2 regions of the Rubrobacter tropicus genome follow, and region 2 is predicted to be linked to the other one. Evidence: riboswitches for the same ligand, from Rfam matches in the RefSeq annotation. Region 2 holds a riboswitch; the other holds the start of a gene.
The links. A riboswitch is a leader RNA that binds a small molecule or an ion and turns the genes downstream of it on or off. The one in region 2 is predicted to bind S-adenosylmethionine.
Positions count from the first base shown of each region.

Region 1 (7,667 bases), 330 kb from region 2:
TGCCGTTCGGGGGCGACGGCCTCGCCCATCGCGCGCAGGTGCCTCTCGGCGAGCGACGCGCGCAGATGCTCCGCCGCCGAGCCGTCCGCGGTCGCCCCCACGGCCGCGTGGCCGAGCAGCAGGTTGGTCACCCCGCTCATGGCGGAGACGACGACTACGACGGGCCGTTCGCGGGCGGCCTCGGCCGCGATCCTGGCGGCGCGGCCTATCGCCGCGCCGGTGCCGACGGAGGTGCCGCCGAACTTTATGACGAGTGGGTTCTCGCTCACCTGACCTCTCACGCCCCGTTCAGCGCCTGTTCGAGGTCGTAGAGGATGTCGTCTATGGACTCCAGGCCGACGGAGAGGCGGACGTAGTCGTCCGTGACGCCCGTGGAGCGCTGCTCCTCGGCCGTGAGCTGGGAGTGGGTGGTGGAGGCCGGGTGGATCACGAGGCTCTTAGCGTCCCCTATGTTGGCGAGCAGGCTGTGGAGCTCCAGGCGGTTGATGAACGCCTTGCCGGCCTCGAGTCCACCCTCGATCCCGAAGCCCAGGATGGCGCCGAACATCCCCTCCCTGTGGTACTTCTTCGCCGTCTCGTAACCCGGATGGTCCGCGAGGCCGGGATAGTTCACCCAGTTGACCTTCGGGTGGGCCTGCAAGAACTCGGCGACGGCCATCGCGTTCTGGGAGTGGCGCTCCATGCGCAGGGGCAGCGTTTCGAGGCCCTGCAAGAACAGGAAGGAGTGGAACGGGGAGAGGGCCGGGCCGTAGTCGCGGAGCATCTGGACGCGCGCCTTGAGGATAAAGGAGAGTTCGCCAAGGGTCGGGTAGATCTCCAGTCCGTGGTACGACGGGTCGGGCTCGGTGAACCCGGGGAAGCGGCCGTTGTCCCAGGGGAACCTGCCGCCGTCCACGATCACGCCGCCAATGCTCGTCCCGTGCCCGCCAATGAATTTCGTCGCCGAGTGGACCACGATGTCCGCCCCGTGGGCGAGCGGGTTGACGAGGTACGGGGACGGGACCGTGTTGTCCACGATAAGCGGCACGCCGGCCTCGTGGGCCACGTCCGCCACCCCCCTGATGTCGAGGGTGTAGAGGGCCGGGTTGCCGACGGTCTCGGCGTAGACGGCCTTGGTCTTGTCCGTGATGGCGGCGCGGATGTTCTCCGGGTCGTTCGAGTCGACGAACTTTACGTTGATGCCTATCTTGGGGAGGGTGTAGTGGAAGAGGTTGTAGGTGCCGCCGTAGAGGGCGGCTGCCGAGACTATCTCGTCCCCGGCCCCCGCGAGGTTGAGGATCGCGAGCGTCTCGGCCGCCTGGCCGGAGGCGACGGCGAGCGCCCCGACGCCGCCCTCCAGGAGCGCCATCCGCTGCTCGAAGACGTCGTTTGTGGGTTCATGATGCGGGTGTAGATGTTGCCCGGCTCGGCGAGCGAGAAGAGGTTCGCCGCGTGGTCGGTGTCGTCGAAGACGTAGGAGGTGGTCTGGTAGATCGGGACCGCCCGCGCGGACGTCGCCGGATCGGGCGCCTGCCCCCCGTGCAATGCCAGGGTGTCGAACCCGAGATTTCGCTCTGCAGACTGGTTTTCGGTGGTGTCCATTTTCGCTCCTTGTTTGTAGGTTTCAGGCTTCAGGTGTTGGTTATGAACGGCTTGACCGCTTGCTCCAGTTCGGTCCAGTCTTTGAGGAAGGCGTCGTGCCCGCTCAGGGTGTCTATTTCGACGTAGTTGGACCTGGCGCCGGCCCGGCTTGCCTTGTCTGCCGTGTCCTTTACTTCGCTCGCGGGGAAGAGCCAGTCGCTGGTTATGCCCACGAAGAGGAGTTCGGCACAGACGCGAGAGAGGGCCTCTTCGGTGGAGCCGTAGCCGTTTGCCACGTCGTAGAGGTCCATGGCGCGGCCGAGGTAGAGGTAGGAGTTGGCGTCGAAGCGCCCCACCAGGTCGTTGCCCTGGTAGTGGAGGTAGCTCTCTATCTCGAACCGGCCGCCGAACTCCTTGTGGAGCGCGGGGCGTCCCGCCGGCCTGCGGCCGAACCGCTCCCACTGGCCCGGGGCGCTCTGGTAGGTCATCATGCCGGCCATGCGGGCTATGGCGAGCCCTTCTTCCGGGGTCTTGCCCGTGTCGTAGTAGTCCCCGTTCTGCCAGCCGGGGTCGGCCATGATGGCGCGGCGTCCGATCTCGCTCATCCCAACGCCCTGCGGTCCCAACGCGCCCGTCGCCGCGACCGGGACGGCCTTTTCGACGAAGTCGGGGAACTCGACGGCCCATTCGAGCGCCTGCTGCCCGCCGATGGAGCCGCCGATGACGAGCGCCAGCCCGGAGACGCCGAGGTCGTCGAGCAGCCGCTTCTGCGCCCTGACCATGTCCCGGATCGTGACGACCGGGAAACGCATCCCGTAGGGCTCTCCGGTCTCAGAGTCCACGGAAGAGGGCCCCGTGCTGCCGGAGCAGCCGCCGAGCACGTTCGAGCAGACGACGAAGTACTTCCCGGTATCGACGGGTCGGCCCGGCCCGACCATCGGGTCCCACCAGCCGCCGCGCCTGTGTTCCGCGCAGGGGCCGCCGGCCGCGTGCGAGTCGCCGGTCAGGGCGTGCGTGATCAGGACGACGTTGTCCGCGTCCGCGTTTAACTCGCCCCAGGTCTCGTAGGCCAGGGTAACGTCGTTGAGGACGCCGCCGAGCTCCGGCTCGAAAGCGCCGATGGAGTGGTTGAGTCTGCCCGGGGTTCCCTGGGCCGGGGCCTGACTAGCGCCGGCCCCCGGGTCTAGTGTCATGCTCAGTAGTAATGCAGCCTCCCTCTATGATCGCGTGCCACGCCTCCGGCGAGAGTCTTCCCGCCCACCGCGCAACCCGCCCGCAGAAGAGGCTGCCCGCCCCTCCCCACATCTTCCAGAACGGTAATGGCCGTCCTGCTGGACTTGGCACCTCGCGTAAACGTGCTCCGCCGGTTGCCGCGGTTTCTCGGGGCCAGTTCCCTCCACCGCTCTCGATGCGAGTTCGCGCTAGAAGCGGATGCTAAACAACTCGTCTCCCGCCGTCAAGGGCGGGGACGGTCTCTAGCCGGACCGTCCGACCGTTCCGCCCTCCCGGCCGGGGGCCTCTACGGCAGGCCCGGGGGCAGGTTTGGCCGCGTGGTCGAGTGGCAGGCACACGGTCATCCTGGTCCCGCCGCCGGGCGGGGCTTGCGCCTCGATGCGGCCCCCGTGAAGCTCCACTATCGACTTGGCTATCGAGAGGCCGAGCCCGGAGCCGCCGGCCCTGCGGGAGCGGGTACCGCCTACCCGGTGGAACCGCTCGAAGATCCGCTCCAGCTCCTCCCGGGGTATGCCCGGTCCCTCGTCGGCCACCTCGATGCGCAACTCTCCGCCGTCCGTGGACGAGGTGAGCGAGACGAGGCCGCCAACGGGGCCGTACTTGGCGGCGTTGTCCACGAGCGCGAGCACCGCCTGCTCCATGCGAGAGGGGTCTATCCGGATCTCACCCTCCCCTTCGAGGCCGGTCTCGAACCGCGAGCCGTGCTCCCTCGCGAGCACCTCGGATCTCCCCGCGAGATCCGCCACGAAGAGCGGAACGCTGACGGGACGTGTCTCCATCGGGGGTGAGGAGGTATCCGAGCGGGCCAGAAAGAGGAGGTCCTCGACCATGCGCGACATGTGGACCGACTCCTTGACCACCTCTTCGAGGACGTCCCTGTGGGCCCAGTCCTTGTCGATGGCCAGGCCGAACTCGGCGTTCGAGCGGAGCACGGTAAGGGGCGTCCTCAGCTCGTGGGAGACGTCGGCCAGAAAGTCGGCCCTCGCCTCCGCCGCGGCCCGCTGCTCGGCGTGGAGGCCGCGCAGCTCGCCGATGAGCAGCATCATCCGCCAACCGGTGTACGTGAGCGCGATGAGGGCGAGCACCAGGCCCGTGGCGACGAGGATCAGGACGATCCTCTCCACGTCCTCGGCCGCGGATAGGTCGACGAGCGCCTCCGCGGCGCGATCCTGCCCGCGCGCCTCCAGGTCGACGGCGGCCCGATCCAACTCGGCCAGTTGCGCGAGGCCGCGGTCGCTCGCCAGCTCGAACGCGCCGGGGTCCGAGGCCTGCCTGTCCGCCACGGGCTTGAAGCCCTCGTAGTAGGCGTTCGCCATTCGGCGCAGGCTGTCGGGCTGCGGCGCCTCGGGGTCGCGGACCCCGAGGCTGTCCAGGAGGTCTATCTGCTCGATGACGTCGTCGTAGGCCCGGTCTATGTCCTGCACGTGCTCCTCCACAGGGCCGTAGAGGAGCAGGTCGCGATGGTGAAACTGGAGCTCCGAGACCGCGTCCCTCAGGTTGCTAGAACGGGTCTCCAGCTGGACTGCGTGTTCGAGGCCGCCGTCCGTGATCTTCTTGACGTAGAGGTTGTTCATAAGGCCGACGAGGCCGGCGAGCGCGATCATGGCTATGAGGCTACCCGCCACGACGGCGACCAGCCAGGGTTGCGACGCGGTTTTCTTTATCCACCCCATAGACGCCCCCCGCGTACCCTGCGGAGCCCGTACTATAGCGTTATCGGACCATGTCCGATACCCGGAGATTTCCCGCCGATATATACTGCCTGACCAATGAAGATCCTGATAGTCGAAGACGACGCGGCGATCGTCCGGTCGCTGAAGCGCATCCTGGCCGCCTACGGGCACGACCTCGTCGGCACGGAGAGCGGCGAGGAAGGCGCCAGGCTCGCGGCCGACGAGGGTGTGGAGTTCGTCCTGCTGGACATCTCCCTCCCCGACATCGACGGCCACGAGGTCCTTCAGCGCATCCGGTCCATCCGGCCCAACCTGCCGGTCCTCATGCTTACGGCCCGCGACGACCTCGAGAACAAGGTGGTGGCCCTGCGTTCGGGAGCCGACGACTACCTCACCAAGCCCTTCGCCTTCGAGGAGCTGATGGCGAGGATCGAGGCCTTAAGCCGCCGCGTCGGGCGTCAGGAGCCTGTCGAGATCAACGCCGGAGACCTCCGCATCGACCTCCTCGCCCGCCGCCTCTGGCGCGGAGACAAGGAGATAGAGCTCTCTCCGAGGGAGTTCGTGCTGCTCGAATACTTCGCGCGCCGCCCCGGCGAAGAGCTCACCCGCCAGCGCATCCTGGCCGAGATCTGGGGCTACGACTTCGACCCTGGCTCGAACGTCCTCGACGTCTACGTCAGGCACCTCAGGCACAAGATCGACCACCCCGGCGAACGGTCTTCGATCACCGCGATCCGGGGCGTCGGATACCGCTTCGATCCGCCCCGGGCTCAGGGGGCGTAACGGCCCCCCAACGGGTGGTTTCGGGGCCCACCGCCCTTCGATGAAAACAGTTTAATCGCAGGGCGCGCATAGTGAAGGCTATTTAACCGCCGCGCCCTTGATCGCCCCGCCGAAGAGAGTACCGTGGAAGACGGGAAAGGCAGGCGACGGAAAGGCGCGGCAATGAAGAAGATGGCCATGCTGGTGGCGGTGACGGGCCTGATGCTCACGATCTTCGGCGGCACGGCCCTTGCGCTCAACCTTACGGGCGACAACGGCCCCGACAGGTTGGTCGGCACGGCCGAGAACGACACGCTTCGCGGCCGGGGAGGCGGGGACACCCTGATCGGTCGCGGCGACTCCGACCGCCTCTTCGGCGGCGACGGCAACGACTTCATAAACGCCGTCGACCCCGGCCGCGCCGAGGACGACCTGGTCAACTGCGGGGCCGGCTTCGACCGGGCGCGCGTCGATCCAAGCACCGAGGACCGCGTCATGAGCAACTGCGAGAGGGTCAGGGTTGGCTAGACGTTGTTCGGCAGGCGCCCGGTCCTTCTGACCGGGCGCCACTGAAGATGGCGGGGAGGTGAACATGGTTGCGAGCCTGGCGAGTATGGCCCCGGTCGTGCCGGGGCCCTGGGGCATCGGAGGCACTGAGGGCGGCGCACGCGGCGCGGCCAGACGCGCAGGCCGGTCCGGGTGCGATCCCGCAGGGACACGCGGCATGCGGGTGCTGGTCGCTTTCGGGGACGAGTACCGATCGTACCGGGAGGCTATAGCCCGCGCCATACAGGCCCTCCGACCGTCCGCGCGGGTCACGGTCTCCCCGCTCGAAGCCGTTCCGGCGCAGGTATACAGGCTGGAGCCCCACGTGGTGATCTGCGCCAGCCGCTCGGAGGGTACTGCCGACCCGAACACGACCTGGGTGACGGTACCTACCGAGGAGGGCGTCCCGGGCACCATCTCTTGCGGCGGCTTTCTTCGGGAGGTGGGCGACCTCTCGTTGACGGAGTTGCTCGCGGTCCTCGACGAAGCCGAAGATTTCCCCGCGCTACCCCCCCGGAGCGAGGACCGGCCCGCGCGCCCCTAACGCCGCAGCCAGGGGAACTTGACGTAGACCCAGGCGTTCTGGTACTTGCCCAGTCGCAGGTCGCTGGCGACGGCGGGTGTCAGATCTACCCCTGCGGGGTTTAGGACCGTACGCCCGAACTCGTCTTTACCGCCGTTGTAATTCCGGTAGTAGGCCGCGTGCGCCTGGGGAACGCAGCGCTTGAGGCTCTTCCACATGGTGCGGTTCTTCCTAGTCTGCCAGTAATTGTCGTAGGTATTCCAGGGCCCGACCTCCTTGATCCGGGGCCGCACCGCCACGTTGCCGTTGATCCGCTTGATAACCACCTGGGGCCGCGAGCCGAACTTGAGCGTGCGGTGAGGAAGGGACGCCTCGTACCTGGTGTAGCCGATGTACTGCGTGGCGAAGACCTTGCACACCACCCTTCGCCCGGCCTTCGTCTCCTCCACCCGCGCATAACTCTCTTCGGAAGAGGACGAGACCTCCTGCGCCCACTGCTCGTCCACCCACGCCCGTAACTCGGGCTCGCCACCTCTGGGCAGCAGGTCCGTCACGCTCTCTTTCGTCTCGCCGATGGCCCCCTCTACCGTCTCGTCGTAGTCGGAGGCGGAGATCCTGTCAGCCACCTTCTCGTCCGGGAGTGACTTGTTGGCGGCCACTATCTTCTCGCTCGCGGCGTACTCCTCGGCCAACTTCTCGTTCTCCTCGCGCACCGCGGCGAGGACCTTCCCCACCTCGGCATCATCGAGCCCGAACTCTTGCTCGAATTCGCGGACGTTCCGCGGCTCCGAGAGGATCAGGGAGAGCGCCGTCTTGTCGGGGTCGGAGTAGGCGGAGTACTCCTCGGCCCCGGCGTCTTTCCCATAGACCGCCGCCAGCATCCCCCCGCCTAGAACCAGAGCAAGCAGGCACAGACCCAACCGACGCGGCACAAAGAACTTTCTCTCTATCAGGAACGATCCCACGGAGCCCCCTCCGGATGCAGCGCCCGCAACACGGGCGCTTCGCCACAAAACATATTAATGCTAACCGCTCCGACCCGCGTCGTCAAAGGGCTGCGCGGAAGGCGCAGCCCGGGGCCTACCCTAGTAAGCGCGGGCGAAGACCGCGGTCTGTCCGGGCTTGCCCGAGACGAGGTCCTCCCCGTCCTGCCGCTCGAAGGGTAGGAGCCTGATGGTCGCCTTGGTGTCGTCTTTGATCTTCTGCTCCGTCTCGGCCGTCCCGTCCCACGGGGCGACGACGAAGCCCCGCTTCTCGGCGATGATCTCCTTGAACTCGTCGTAGCTCTCGGCCTGACGGGTGTTCTCGTGGCGGAAGGCGGCGGCCTGGCGGAGCATATTCTCCTGGATCTCCCCCATCAAAGCCTGCAG
Region 1 covers NZ_CP045119.1:1,681,386-1,689,052, reverse strand. Annotated here, with positions in the region: gene GBA63_RS08310 (aspartate kinase) at 1-269, opposite strand, end outside; partial or broken gene GBA63_RS08305 (O-acetylhomoserine aminocarboxypropyltransferase/cysteine synthase family protein) at 278-1,581, opposite strand; gene metX (homoserine O-acetyltransferase MetX) at 1,611-2,753, opposite strand; SAM riboswitch class I at 2,859-2,975, opposite strand; gene GBA63_RS08295 (sensor histidine kinase) at 3,036-4,466, opposite strand; gene GBA63_RS08290 (response regulator transcription factor) at 4,563-5,249, shown strand; gene GBA63_RS08285 (calcium-binding protein) at 5,412-5,756, shown strand; gene GBA63_RS08280 (hypothetical protein) at 5,953-6,318, shown strand; gene GBA63_RS08275 (hypothetical protein) at 6,315-7,262, opposite strand; gene proS (proline--tRNA ligase) at 7,383-7,667, opposite strand, start outside.
Region 1: linked by a shared signal. The riboswitch ahead of metX (homoserine O-acetyltransferase MetX) and the one ahead of GBA63_RS06595 (bifunctional homocysteine S-methyltransferase/methylenetetrahydrofolate reductase) in region 2 are both predicted to bind S-adenosylmethionine.

Region 2 (7,667 bases):
GAGGACGACGTCTCGGACAAGAACCCCTCGATACGGAACCTGAACAGGCTCTCGCGGGGTGAGATCTCCGACCTCGACTCCCAGTACCGCCAGAGCCTGCGTTCCCTACAAAGGGTCGACCGCTTTATCGGGAACGCCTCCGACATCCTTCGCAGGCACGGGGAGATGGACGACACCTACTTCGTCTTCTACACGGACAACGGGGCCCACTTCGGCCAGCACCGGCTCACCCACGGCAAGCTTCAGCCCTACGAAGAGGACATAAACTTCCCCCTGATCCTGCGCGGCCCGGGCATTCGCAGCAACGTGGTCGAGCCCGGCCTGGTCGGCAACCACGACATAGCCCCCACGATCGCGGACATGGCGAACGCCCAGGCCCCCGCCTTCGTCGACGGACGCTCGGTGATGCCGCTGGCGACGGGCGCGGCGACCGCGTGGCCAAGGACCGCGGTCCTGAGCATCCGCGAACCCGACCTGAACCCGCCGCCACAGTGGGGAGTTCTCAGGATGCAGAACCAGAAGTACATCCGCTTCCAGAACGGCGCCAGGGAATACTACGATCTTGCCACCGACCCCCACGAGGTCGACAGCGATCCGGGGGCCGTCTCGGCAGAGACGCGCGACCACTGGGAGCGACGGATTGACGAGATCCGCGCCTGCTCCGGGCAGGAGTGCCAGGCCGCCGAGAACGCCCCGACCTTCCCGCCCCCGGCCGCGCCGTGACGGGGCCCGTTTCGGGCGGTTGGGGCCCCCGCCTGTAAGCCCCTTTACCCGGCTCCCGGTCGAACGCTGCTAGCATCGGCGGCGTATACTTCACGAGATACCCCTAGAGAAGGACGGTGGCGCCCTGGCGTCTGCGGCGAAGAGGCGGGTTGCGGTTGTGGGGGCCGGCATGGGCGGCCTGGCGGCGGCGATCCGGCTGGCCACCATGGGCTTCGAGGTCGAGGTCTTCGAGAAGAACGGCCAGGTCGGCGGCCGGATGGGCCGCCTGGAGGCCGAAGGCTTCTCTTTCGACACCGGGCCCTCCCTGCTGCTCATGACCGACACCTACCGCGAGCTCTTCGCCTTCGCGGGCCGGGACCTCGACGATTACGTGAAGCTCATCCCGCTCGATGGGGACTACCGCGTGACCTTCGGGGACGGGGACACGCTGACCACGCGGCGGGCGCTGCCCGAGATGATCCGGGAACTGGAGCGGATAGAACCGGGCGTCACCCCGCGCTTTTACCGCTTCCTGGAAGACGCCTGCCACAAGTACCGCCTCGGCCGCAGCGAGTTCGTCGAACGCGATTTCGACAAGGCCAAAGACTTCTTCGGCCTCAGAAACTTGCGGCTTTTGCTAAAGACAAAGGCCGTAAACAACTACTACCGGCAGGTCTCGAAGTTTTTCAAGACCGAGAAACTCCGCCAGGCGTTCAGCCTCCAGACTATGTACCTCGGCCTCTCCCCCTTCTCGGCGCCCGCCGTCTACGCGCTGCTCCCCTACACCGAGTTGGCCGAGGACGGCCTCTGGTTCCCCCGGGGCGGCATGTACGCCCTCGTCGAGGCCATGGAGAGGCTGGCGGTCGAGCTCGGCGTGAAGTTCCGTTTGAACAGCCCCGTCGAGAACGTCGTCGTGACGAAGGGCAAGGCCCGCGGCGTGCGGGTGGGGGGCGAAGCCGGCGGCGAGGAGATAGGGGCGGACGCCGTCCTCGCCAACGCGGACCTCCCCTACGCCTACCGCGAGCTGCTCGGCGGCCAAGCCGACTCGGACTTCAGGCTCCGCCGGCGCGAGAAGCTTCGGTACACGGCCTCGGCGTTCATGCTCTACCTCGGCGTAGACGGCAAGCTCGACGAGATGCTCCACCACAACTTCTACCTCTCCCCGGATTACGGGGAGAACTTCGAGGCCATCTTCCGCGACGGCAGGCTCCCCGACGACCCATCTTTCTACGCGGTCGTCCCGTCAAAGACAGAGCCGGGCATGGCACCGGAAGGGAAAGACGCCCTGTTCGTGCTCGTGCCGGTGCCCCACCTGGGGCCGGGCGTGGACTGGGAGCGGGAAGGTCCCGCGTTCAAGGAGAAGGTCTACGGGATGCTGGAGCGGCGTTGCGGGCTCGACCGGAGCAGGGTCGTCTACGAAGAGGTAAAGACGCCTCTCGACTGGCGGGACGACTACAACCTCGAAGAAGGCGCGGCGTTCGGGATCGGGCACGGCATCCTCCAGGTCGGGTACTTCCGCCCGCCGATGGTCTCCCGCAGCGTGGAGGGCATGTACTTTGTCGGGGCGAGCACGCGGCCGGGCACGGGCGTGCCCCTGGTCACCATCGGCGCGCGGCTCGCGGCCGAGCGGATCGGGCGCGAGGTCGGGGTTTGAGGCTCGACCCCGCGAGCGGCGTGAAGCTCGACGGCGGGCTCTCGCTCGCCGAGAGCTACGAGTTGTGCCGGCGGGTCCAGAAGGCGCACAGCAGGACCTACTACTTCTCGACCCGGTTCTTCCCGCGGCGCGTCCGGCCCAGGGTGCACGCGCTCTACGCCTTCATGCGCTACGCCGACGAGATCGTGGACAACCCCGGCGCCACGAACCTGGAGGAGCAACTGGGGGGCCTCGAAGCCTTCGAACGGGAGACGATGGCCGCCGTGGCCGGCGAGCCCGTCTCGAACCCCGTGCTCCGGGCCTACGCGGACACCGTGAGAAGGAGCGGCATAGAGCCGGCCCACATTACGGCCTTCATGGAGAGCATGAAGATGGACACCCGCGTCTTCCGCTACGAGACGTTCGAGGACCTGGAGGTCTACACCTACGGGAGCGCGGCCGTCGTCGGACTGATGATGTGCCGGGTGCTCGGCGCCGCCGACAGGATGGCCGATCCCCACGCCGAAGCTCTGGGCGTCGCCATGCAGCTCTCCAACTTTTTGCGCGACGTCGCCGAGGACTGGCGCCGCGGAAGGGTCTACCTGCCGCTCGAAGATTTGAAGCGCTTCGGGTACGGGGAAGAGGACCTTGCGGCCGGTGTCGTCGACGGGCGGTTCGTGGCGTTGATGCGCTTCCAGATAGGGCGGGCGCGGCGGCTTTACGCGTACGCCGACGAGGGGATGAAGTACATACCCCGCGGCCGGCGGTGGCCCGTGATGGTCGCGCGGGAGCTGTACGCGGGGATACTCGACCGCATAGAGGCGCGCGGCTACGACGTGTACACCGGCCGGGCCGAGACCTCGCGGCCGAAGAAACTCCTGGTGGCCGCGCGGGTGGCGGCGCGGGACCCGCGCGAGATGCTGACCCGTTCGATCTCCCGCCGCTGACGGGCCTTCCGCCCTTCCGAATTGAAATGGCGCCCCTGCCGTGCTGTAATTCGTGGGTCTGGGGTTGGCACTGCCGGCCCGGACGCTCATCGAGAGCGGTGGAGGGATGGGCCCTTTGAAGCCGCGGCGACCGGCGGGGTAAAAGCCCCGTGGCAGGTGCCAACTCCCGCGGAGGATACTCCGAGAGATGAGTCGGAACCGCATCGACTGGCCTCTCTCCCCCGCGCCGACGCACAACCGAAGAGGAGAGAGGTTTTCTTTTGAGTTTCGATCTCAGGGAGATGACAGGCTCCGGCGTCCTGATCGGGGACGGCGCGATGGGCACCCTCCTCGCCGAACGCGGCGTCGGCTTCGGCCACCCCTACGCCCGCGCCAACGTCACCCACCCCGAGATGGTGGCCGGCATCCACGAGGAGTACATCCGGGCCGGCGCCGGCGTGATCGAGACCAACACCTTCTCCGCCAACCGCTTCAAACTCGAGGTCCACGAGCTGGAAGACCGCGTGCGCGAGGTAAACGAGGCGGGCGCCCGCCTGGCCCGCAAGGCCGCGGATATTGCAGGGACCAACGGGAGCAAGGCGCTGGTTCTCGGCGCCATCGGCCCCCTCGGCCGCCCCCTCTGCCCCGTCGGCCCGGTCACGGAGGCCGAGGCCCGCGCAGTCTTTTTGGAACAGGCCGAGGCGCTGCTGGAAGGCGGCGCCGACGCCCTCGTCCTGGAGACCTTCACCGACCTCGTCGAGCTCCGCCTCGCCCACGAGGCCGTCAGGGGCCTCGGGGTCCCGATAGTCGCGTACAAGACCTTCGTCGAGGACGGCGAGACCTTGTCCGAGGGCCTGCCGGGACGGGCGGCGCGCGAGATCTCCGCCCTCGGCGTGGACCTCTCGGGCTCGAACTGCACGGTCGGCCCGCAACGGATGGTCGGCATCATAGAAGGCATGTCTGCGGAGGTCGGCCCCGTCGCCGCTTTCCCGAACCCCGGCCTCCCCCAGCTCGTGGACGGCAAGGTCCGCTTCCGCCGCGACGTGGACCATTTCGCCCTCTACGGCCGCAAGCTGGCGGAGGCCGGCGCCCGCCTCGTCGGCGGCTGCTGCGGCACGACGCCGGAGCACGTAAAGGCCCTGGCGGACGCCCTCCGCGACTTCCGCCCCGGGACCACCCCGAACCGCGGCGTGTCCGTGAGAACGGTGGAAGAAGAGAAGCCGCAAGAGGTCCTCGACGGGCCCTCCACGGACCTCGCGGAGAAGCTTCGGACCGGCTTCGCGGTGGCCGTCGAGGTGGACCTGCCGCGGGGCAACGACATCACCAGGGTGGTCGAGGCGTCGCGGCGGCTCAAGGAGCGCGGCGTGGACGCCATAGACATCTCAGACGGGGCGCGGGCGCGCCTCAGGATGCACCCCGTCGCGGCGGCCAGGATCGTGCAGGAAGAGGTCGGCATCGAGGTCGTCGCGCACATCTCCTGTAGAGACCGGAACATCATAGGGTTGCAGGCGGACTTCCTAGGGGCCGCGGCCCTCGGGGTAAAGAACATCCTCGCGGTAACGGGCGACCCTACCCAGATCGGGGACTACCCCGAGGCCACGGGCGTCTTCGACACGGACTCCGCGGGCCTGGTTCACATCCTCTCCAGGATGAACCGGGGCGAAGATTTGGCGGGCAACTCCATCGGCGGGCCCGCCGGCTTCCTCATAGGCTCCGCCTTCAACCCGACGGCCGAGGACCTCGACGGCGAGATCGAGAAGCTCAGGCGCAAGATCGGGGCCGGGGCCCACGCCTTCTGGACCCAGCCGGTCTTCGAGATAGGAGCCCTCGAAGTAGCCCTCGAACGCCTCGGCGACCTCGACCCCTGTCTCCTCCTCGGCCTGATGCCCCTGCGAAGCGCCCGCCAGGCCGAGTTCCTCCACCACGAAGTCCCAGGGGTGGACATCCCGAAACCCGTCCGCGAAAAGCTAGCCACCCTCTCCCCCGAAGACGCCCCGAAATACGGGGTAGAAGTGGCCCAGAACATACTCGCCAAAGCCCAACCGCTAGTAAACGGCGCGTACATAATGCCGCCGGCGAGCGCCCCGGACTTGGCGGGGGAAGTGATCGAAGCTATCAGCACTCAGCGGTCAGCTGTCGGCTAGTCGTTTTTGGCTGATGGCTGAAAGCTGACAGCTAGAATAGAGGCATATGGTTCTTAGAGACGACACGATTCGTGAAGAGCGGGCGGCCAGGTTGGAGAGATTCCAGGCCGCCTTGAAGGAGCGCATCCTGGTATTGGATTGCGCCATGGGGACCATGATCCAGTCCTACGACCTCTCGGAGGAGGACTACCGCGGGGAGCGCTTCGCAGACCGCCCGGGGGAGATCAAGGGGAACAATGACCTGCTCTCGATCACCCAGCCGGGGATCATCCGCGACATCCACGAGGCGGTCCTGGACGTGGGCGCGGACATCATCGAGACGAATACCTTCTCCTCTACCTCTATCGCCCAGAGGGACTACGGGATGGGGGACCTCGCCTACGAGCTGAACTTCGAGGCGGCCCGCGTCGCCCGCGAAGCGGCCGATTCTTATTCGGACAACACTCCGGAAAAGCCGCGGTTCGTGGCGGGGGCGCTCGGGCCGACGAACCGGACGGCTTCGCTCTCGCCGGACGTGAACAACCCCGGCTTCAGGAACGTCGCGTTCGACGAGCTGAAAGAAGCTTACAAGGAGGAGACGCGGGGGCTCGTGGAGGGCGGGGTGGACCTGCTTCTCGTCGAGACCATCTTCGACACGCTCAACGCGAAGGCCGCGATCTTCGGGATTCAGGAGTACCTGGACGAAGAGGGGCTGGAGGTGCCAGTCATGATCTCGGGCACCATCACCGACGCGAGCGGGCGGACGCTCTCGGGGCAGGTGACGGAGGCCTTCTACAACTCCGTCAGGCACGCGGAGCCGATCAGCATCGGGCTGAACTGCGCCCTGGGTTCCAAAGAGCTCAGGCAGTACATCGAGGAGCTTGCCAGGATCTCGGAGACGCACATTAGCGCCTACCCGAACGCGGGGCTGCCCAACGAGTTCGGCGAGTACGACGAGACGCCGGAGTTCATGGCGCAGGAGATCGGGGACTGGGCGGCGAACGGCTGGCTGAACATCGTCGGCGGCTGCTGCGGCACGACGCCCGAGCACATCAGGGCGATAGCCGAGGCCGTCGCGGGCCATCCCCCGCGCGAGTTGCCCGAGCTCGAGCCCAGGTTGCGCCTCTCGGGGCTCGAAGCGCTCAACATCGGGCCCGACTCGCTGTTCGTGAACGTCGGGGAGCGGACGAACGTGACGGGGTCCGCGCGGTTCAAGGACCTGATCCTTGCCGGCGACTACGAGACGGCGCTGGACGTCGCCCGCCAGCAGGTGGAGAACGGCGCGCAGGTAATAGACGTCAACATGGACGAGGGTATGCTCGACGGCGAGGAGGCGATGGTCGAGTTCTTGAACCTCGTCGCGGCCGAGCCGGATATCTCAAGGATCCCGGTCATGATCGACTCCTCCAAGTGGTCGATCATCGAGGCGGGCCTGAAGCGGGTGCAGGGCAAGGCCGTCGTCAACTCCATCAGCATGAAGGAGGGCGAGGAGGAGTTCGTCCGGCAGGCGAGGCTGCTAAAGCGGTACGGGGCGGCCGTGATCGTGATGGCCTTCGACGAGCAGGGGCAGGCCGACACGAAGGACCGGAAGGTCGAGATCTGCACCCGCGCCTACAAACTCCTTACCGAAGAAGTCGGCTTCCCGGCCGAGGACATCATCTTCGACCCCAACGTCTTCGCCATCGCGACCGGCATAGACGAGCACAACAACTACGGCGTCGACTTTATAGAGGCGGTTCGGGAGATAACCGAGACCCTCCCCCACGCCAGGACTTCCGGCGGCATCTCGAACGTCTCGTTCTCCTTCAGGGGCAACAACCCGGTGCGCGAGGCGATCCACGCCGTCTTCCTTTACCACGCGATAAGAGCAGGCCTGACCATGGGCATCGTGAACGCGGGCCAGCTCGCGGTCTACGACGACATAGACGAGGAGCTGCGCGAGGCCGTCGAGGACGTAGTCATGAACCGCCGCGACGACGCCACCGAGCGTCTCCTGGACCTCGCCGAGAAGTACAGGGACAGGGGCGAGGAGGCCGAGGAAGAGGCGCAGGAGTGGCGCTCTTGGCCCGTCGAGAAGCGGTTGGAGCACGCGCTCGTCAAGGGGATAGCGGAGTTCGCGGAGGACGACACCGAGCAGGCGCGCCAGAGGGCGGAGCGTCCGCTGGACGTGATCGAGGGTCCCCTGATGGACGGGATGAACGTGGTCGGGGACCTGTTCGGGGCGGGAAAGATGTTCCTGCCGCAAGTGGTCAAGAGCGCCAGGGTCATGAAGAAGGCCGTGGC
Region 2 covers NZ_CP045119.1:1,354,298-1,361,964, reverse strand. Annotated here, with positions in the region: gene GBA63_RS06610 (sulfatase family protein) at 1-723, shown strand, start outside; gene GBA63_RS06605 (phytoene desaturase family protein) at 881-2,356, shown strand; gene GBA63_RS06600 (phytoene/squalene synthase family protein) at 2,353-3,282, shown strand; SAM riboswitch class I at 3,366-3,476, shown strand; gene GBA63_RS06595 (bifunctional homocysteine S-methyltransferase/methylenetetrahydrofolate reductase) at 3,543-5,405, shown strand; gene metH (methionine synthase) at 5,452-7,667, shown strand, end outside.